DNA from 2 places in the Psychrobacillus sp. NPDC096426 genome. Region 2 is predicted to be linked to the other one. Evidence: riboswitches for the same ligand, from Rfam matches in the RefSeq annotation. Region 2 holds a riboswitch; the other holds the start of a gene.

Region 1 (3,568 bases), on a different contig from region 2:
GGAACGATGACTGCATTGATCGCCTTAATTATTTATGCACTTTTACCTATTTTACGAAATACATATACAGGCATTACAACAATCGATGATTCTATTATTGAAGCAGGGCGTGGAATGGGGATGACGACAAGTCAATTGTTACGGCAGATTGAGTTTCCGCTCGCCTTACCATTTATCATGGCAGGTATTCGAACAGCTACCGTTCTGACGGTTGGAATTGCGACACTTGCGACTTTTGTTGGAGCAGGTGGGTTAGGCGATGTTATTTATAGAGGTTTACAATCATATAATAATGCGCTCGTCTTAGCAGGGGCATTGCCTGTTGCTTTATTAGCCATTTTGTTTGACCTTGCTTTGAAATGGATTGAGAAAAAAGCGACACCAAAAGGATTAAATACAAGGGGATGATGAGGAATGAAGAAAATGTTCGTCATGATTGGGATTGTAGCGGTCGTATTACTAGGTGCTTGTTCGAACTCGGGGGAGACACTCGTAATAAGTGGAAAGCCTTGGACAGAACAATATATATTACCGCAAATTTTAGGTCAATATATTGAAGAGCGTACGGATTATCAAGTGAAGTATAAAGAAGGACTCGGAGAAGTGGCGATAATGACTCCAGCACTTGAGAAAGGTGATATTGACTTATATGTAGAGTACACGGGTACAGGATTAAAGGATGTGCTAAAAGAGTCATCGGAAGTAGGAGAAAGCTCAGAAAATGTGCTAGAACGAGTGAAAAAAGGGTATGAAGAACAGTTTCAAGCAACTTGGTTAAGTCCACTGGGGTTTGAAAATACGTATACATTGGCTTATGCCAAAGACAAAGATTATGACGCAAAGACTTATTCGGATCTTGTGGAAGTCTCTAGGTTTGGTAATATGGTGTTCGGTGCCCCTCATGCTTTTTATGAACGGCAAGGAGATGGATTTGATGACCTAATTAACTCCTATCCCTTCACATTCACGGAAACGAAAAGTCTGGATCCAAACTTGATGTATGAGGCAGTAAAAAATGGGGATGTGGATGTAATTCCAGCTTTTACAACAGATGGGCGTATTGAACGATTTGAATTACAAACAACAACGGATGATTTAGGATTTTTCCCTAAGTATGATGCAGCACCAGTAGTACGTTTAGAGACACTAGAAAAGTTTCCAGAGCTAGAAAAAGTATTAAACGAATTAGCAGGAAAAATTTCGGAAGAGGATATGTTAAAGATGAATGCAAAAGTGGATATTGACGGAAAAAAAGCGGAAGATGTTGCCCATGATTTCTTAGTGGAGAAAGGTTTGATTGATAAATAACTAAAAAAGCACCCGGTTCTAGTTAGAATCGGGTGCAAATTATTTAAATCATAGCTTTAAAATTTAATCGCTTATTTAAAGCAGCAATAAATGGAATACCTACTGCTAATACAACAAATTCACCAATTGCAACTGTTAACCAAAGATATAGGAAAGTATCAGGAATGTCTATGATTGCGAGCTTCAATTCGAATGCAATGATGAACATCATGAATGTGAAGATGAGCGTATTAAAAATCATACGTCCTAGATATCCTTTTATATACCTGGATGCAAAAATAGTGATCGACAAGGTAATGATCGAATGTGCTACCCCAAAAGTTAAGTCATACAAGCCAAGTGGGGAAAATAAATTCGTTACAAATACACCAAGTACAATTCCAAAAACATACTTTTTGTTAAAGACAATCAGATGATTGAACATTTCAGCAATACGAAATTGTACTGCACCAAATGCGAAAGGTGCAATTAGAAGCGAAACCGCAACATATAAAGCTGCAATAATACCACTTATTGCAAGAGTTCTTGTTTTCATTATTCATTTCTCCTTAGTTTTTTTTCGTGGGAGGTTCTCGAACCACGTAATTTGTAATCACAATTGATAATTATATGACAGTCATAGGACATTTGTCAAGGAAAGTTTGAAATTCTTCAAATGGACCGTCTGAATATGAATTTCTCTATGATAAAATAGGAGCAACGTAAAAAAAGGAAGGTATAAAATGAAAAAGATAATATCAGTCATCAGTGCATTTTTGATTTTCGTGACATTTGGTTGCACGATAGAAATGCCAGCACCTAATCAAGAAACGAAAGTAGAAACAAATAACACAACAGAAATGAGCGTTCATTTTATAGACGTTGGGCAAGGGGATTCTATTCTTATTCAATCTCCAGAAGGAAAAAATATGCTTGTCGATGGAGGGAAGAAAGAAGCAGGGAAGGATGTAGTGACTTACTTGCAGCAACAGGGAGTGGAAAAGTTAGATTATGTTGTAGCGACTCATCCCGATGCTGACCATATTGGTGGACTGCTTGCAGTGTTAAATTCCGTAGAGATTAAAAACTTCTTAGATTCTGGAAAAGAGCATACGACCGAGACGTATGAAACAATGTTACAGCTTATTTTGGACAAGCATATCCCGTTTATTGTGCCGAATAAAGGTGATACGATCCATTTAGATTCAAATGTAGAAATTACTGTATTGAATACGGGGGAAGATGCCAAGGATAATAATGAAGCTTCCATTGTGTTAAAGGTACAATATGAGGATGTGTCATTTTTATTAACCGGGGACGCTGATGCTGGTGTGGAGAAAAGCATGATAAACGATTATAACTTGAAGTCTACTGTTTTAAAAGCAGGACATCATGGTTCGGATACGAGTAGCTCGGATGCTTTTATTCGTGCGGTTCAACCGGAAGTAACGATTTTAAGTTATGGAGAAAATAATATATATGGTCATCCTACCCCAGTAGTAGTGACTAGATTGAAAAAAGCGAATTCGGAGATTTATAGCACAGCAGAGTTAGGAAACATTATAGTGACAACAGATGGAAGAGGATATACTGTTTCCAAGGATTATCTTCCTAATGAACAGGGAAATGTAGCGGAAACACCACTTTTTATTTCGGAGAAAGATTTACGGGAAGAAACTGTTGGTATTACAAATCAAGGGGATGGAGTAGTAAATTTAGAGGGATGGCAGTTGGTTTCCGTTGCGGGCAATCAAGTGTATAATTTTCCGAATATATCTATCGAGGCCGGGGAAACCATTTATATTACGAGTGGTCCGAATGCGAAAGAAGACGAACGACATTTGAAATGGACGAATAGACAAATGTGGAATAACGATGGAGATGCAGCACAGTTGTTAAATGAGAAAGGGGTAGTGATGAGTGAACTCAAATAGATACACACTCGATCGAGTAGAAGGAGAGCTCGCAGTGTTTTTAAAATATCCGGGTGAAACAGAAACACTGCATATCCCTATTTCTGAACTAGATGAAGGGATAAAAGAAGGTGATATTGTCCTGATCTCGATTGAGAATGACATATATAAAGTAAAAAGATTAGCAGAAGAAACAGAGAATCAAAGAGAAAAAGTAAGAGGATTATTGGAAAAATTGAAAAATCAGCAAAAGTAAAATTTTCATTAGGACAGTTATGTTACCGGCGCCTGGCACTAGTAACATAACTGTCATTTTTTGATTATAGGGTGTTGTCTCGAAGGAAGTTTTGTACGATATGATGTTCTGG
Region 2 (3,568 bases):
TGAAGTAGTCTTTGATGGGAAGTCTTCTATGGTGGATCAAAGCGTGTTAGATCACATTTATGGACGTGCACAATCGAGTGAAGTTAGTGAAGAAGGGGCACAGATGAATCATGTTTGACAAAATATTTGTTCCGAAGAAAATCATATTACCTAACGGAAAAGTAGTTTTGGAAAAAAGATCTTACACCCCGTTGATACTATTAATATTGCTCATCGCTACAATCATTTCGGTCCGTATTACAGGATTTAGTATGGAAGTAATAGTGAAAAGAATCAAAGAGTTTTTCTTCATCTTAGATCAAATGATTCCCCCGAACTGGGAATACACCCCTAAGCTTTGGCAACCATTAATGGACACAATAAAGATGTCATTACTTGGTTCAGTGTTAGGGGCAGCTGTAGCGTTACCTGTTGCTATTCTAGCTTCCTCCAATATTATTAAAAGTCCGATAGTCGTTTCTATCGTTAAATTTTTACTAAGTATTCTTCGAACTTTGCCAACTTTAGTAGCAGCACTTATTGCAACATTTATATTTGGTTTAGGTACGATGGCAGGTACTGTTGCAATTTTTTTATTTACGATTGCGTATGTTGCAAAGCTGTTGTATGAGCAAATTGAAAATGCGAATATGGACGCATATGAAGCGATGGAGTCGATGGGTTTGACTCGGATTCAAGCATTTCGATACGCAATATTTCCCCAAGTTTTGCCCAACTATTTATCCACTTCTTTATTCTGCTTTGAAGGGAACGTTCGTTATGCCTCGATTTTAGGATATGTAGGTGCAGGTGGTATTGGTCTTCTATTAAATGAGGGAATCGGCTGGCGAAATTATGCAAATGTCGGCATAATTCTGCTCATGCTTGCCATTACAGTATTCATCATCGAAAACATAAGTGAACATTTCAGAAAGAAGTTAGTTTAAGGAGGAAATTGTATGAATGCTATTGAAAAGCAACTGCTGTCAGAAAAGAAGAATTATCAATATATTACATGGATTTTCATTATTGTTTTTATATTATTTATTTGGTCGCTTTCAGCGATTCAACTGAATAATATGGGGGCAAGTGGCTTAACGATTGCGAAAAATATTATAGCTGGTATTTTACACCCAGATTTAGATTTACTCCTTAACTTTACGGAAAAAGGTGTCGCTTACTTACTCATTGAAACAATGGCTATTGCCTTTTTAGGAACAATTATTGGCGCTATTTTAGCAATTCCACTAGCTTTTCTATCAGCTTCCAATGTTGTGCCAAAGCCGCTTGCCTTTGTGACGAAAATATTATTGATTGGCATACGTACAATTCCAGCAATTATTTACGGATTAATGTTTATTCGTGTAACTGGTCCAGGCCCATTTGCGGGAGTTTTAACGATGTCATTAACATCCATAGGAATGCTATCGAAACTATACGCAGATGTTATTGAAGACTTAGATACTAGCGTCTTAGAATCGATGACATCCATTGGTTGTACAATGTTTGAAAAGATCCGTTATGGCATTATCCCACAATTATTTGCCATGTTTTTATCTATTGTTATTTATCGATTTGACATGAATTTACGCGATGCATCTGTATTAGGACTAGTTGGTGCTGGAGGAATCGGCGCACCACTCATCTTTGCAATGAGATCCTATCGCTGGGAGGAAGTTGGGTCTATTTTAATTGGGTTAGTACTCCTGATACTAATCGTTGAATTTATATCCAACAAAATTCGAAATAAACTAGTAAGAGGATATTAGATTAGCAGAGGATACATACAGCGGAGTCGTTTCATCTTAAAGCGATACGACCATTTAAATATAAATGTCTATTTGACGTTTTCCAAAGTATTCTATAATATAGATAAGTACCCGACTTAATCGGGAGAGGTTCATAGCTGATACCCTCTATAAAAAACTATGGATACATGACTTTTCGCCATGTCCATATTTGGACATGGCTTTTTTTATGTAATATCCAAAAGTTTGGAATAGAATCATTGGTCTAGCCTCTCTTAAAAGTGTTGGGAAACATTTTACAGGGAGGTTTTTATTATGTCTGGCAGAAGCCAAGAAGAAGGTTTGAAGGATTTGACTTTGTTAGGTAATCAGGGAACTCAATATTCATTTGAGTATGCACCGGAAGTATTGGAGTCGGTAGATAGTCTGCATTCTAATCGTGATTATTTCGTGAAATTTAATTGTCCAGAGTTCACTAGTTTATGTCCGATTACACAACAGCCTGATTTCGCAACGATGTACATATCGTACATACCGGATAAAAAAATAGTAGAGAGTAAATCACTAAAGTTATATTTGTTTAGTTTTAGAAACCATGGCGATTTCCATGAAGATTGTGTCAACATTATCATGAACGATTTAATTAAATTACTGGATCCAAGGTATATTGAAGTTTGGGGCAAGTTCACTCCGCGTGGTGGAATTTCCATTGATCCGTGGTGCAATTACGGAAGACCAGGTACTAAATATGAAGAGATGGCAAATTATCGTTTGATGAATCATGATCTTTACCCTGAAAAAATAGATAATCGATAATTGAATAGTCCGCGTGATGAAGGAAGAGGTTTTTAGCTACCCTCTTTAAAAAACTAAGAAGAAAACGGCATTCTTTTTAGGGTGCCGTTTTTTCGTTATAAGGGAGTTTTATAGATGAAGCAGGAAAAAGCAATCATTGTGTTTAGCGGGGGTCAGGACAGCACGACTTGTCTGTTCTGGGCAAAAGAACGTTTCAAAGAGATTGAGGCAGTGACTTTCGATTATGGGCAAAGGCATCGTCTTGAAATTGAGTGTGCGAAAGCAATAACAGAGGAACTTGGTATTAAGCATCATATTTTGGATATGTCCCTTTTGAATCAACTTGCACCGAATGCATTGACTCGAGATGACATAGAGGTAGAGGACGGTGAAGAAGGGGGGCTACCTTCGACTTTTGTACCCGGGCGGAATCTACTTTTTCTTTCATTTGCAGGTGTTTTGGCGAGTCAAGTAGGAGCCAAGCATATTGTAACTGGTGTTTGTGAAACGGATTTTAGCGGATATCCCGATTGCCGAGATATGTTTGTTAAATCCTTAAACGTAACGTTAAATTTAGCGATGGACGCTACCTTTGTGATTGATACACCGCTCATGTGGTTGAACAAGGCGCAGACATGGGAGCTTGCTGATAGCCTCGGTGTGCTTGAGTTTGTGCGGGAAAGAACGTTGACCTGCTATAACGGTGTAATTGCAGACGGCTGTGGGGAATGCCCAGCGTGTAAGCTGCGGAATAAAGGGCTTGATGAGTATTTAAGCTTCAAGAAGGAGTCCTGAGGCATGGCCAATTTTAGGATTGTCGATAAGCTTCAAAAAATAGATGTAGATATACAAAGTAATCAATTAAACTATCATTCCAAACGTGTTCTAGTGAGCAAAGAATTTACTTTCGATGCTGCCCATCATTTACATAACTATGAAGGTAAATGTAAAAATCTGCACGGTCATACGTATCGTGCCGTATTAGGATTAAGTGGATACACGGATGAACGCGGTTTGCTGATTGATTTTGGCGATATAAAAGAAAT

What was found. A riboswitch is a leader RNA that binds a small molecule or an ion and turns the genes downstream of it on or off. The one in region 2 is predicted to bind preQ1.
Region 1: linked by a shared signal. The riboswitch ahead of ACIQYS_RS11580 (QueT transporter family protein) and the one ahead of queF (preQ(1) synthase) in region 2 are both predicted to bind preQ1.

Annotation. Positions count from the first base shown of each region.
Region 1 covers NZ_JBIWEX010000012.1:6,916-10,483, reverse strand. Annotated here, with positions in the region: gene ACIQYS_RS11590 (ABC transporter permease) at 1-408, shown strand, start outside; gene ACIQYS_RS11585 (glycine betaine ABC transporter substrate-binding protein) at 415-1,308, shown strand; gene ACIQYS_RS11580 (QueT transporter family protein) at 1,352-1,843, opposite strand; PreQ1 riboswitch class I at 1,851-1,895, opposite strand; gene ACIQYS_RS11575 (MBL fold metallo-hydrolase) at 2,031-3,221, shown strand; gene ACIQYS_RS11570 (DUF3006 domain-containing protein) at 3,208-3,456, shown strand; gene ACIQYS_RS11565 (polysaccharide deacetylase family protein) at 3,521-3,568, opposite strand, start outside.
Region 2 covers NZ_JBIWEX010000047.1:2,087-5,654, forward strand. Annotated here, with positions in the region: gene phnC (phosphonate ABC transporter ATP-binding protein) at 1-118, shown strand, start outside; gene phnE (phosphonate ABC transporter, permease protein PhnE) at 111-926, shown strand; gene phnE (phosphonate ABC transporter, permease protein PhnE) at 939-1,748, shown strand; PreQ1 riboswitch class I at 1,869-1,915, shown strand; gene queF (preQ(1) synthase) at 2,043-2,543, shown strand; PreQ1 riboswitch class I at 2,563-2,606, shown strand; gene queC (7-cyano-7-deazaguanine synthase QueC) at 2,658-3,317, shown strand; gene queD (6-carboxytetrahydropterin synthase QueD) at 3,321-3,568, shown strand, end outside.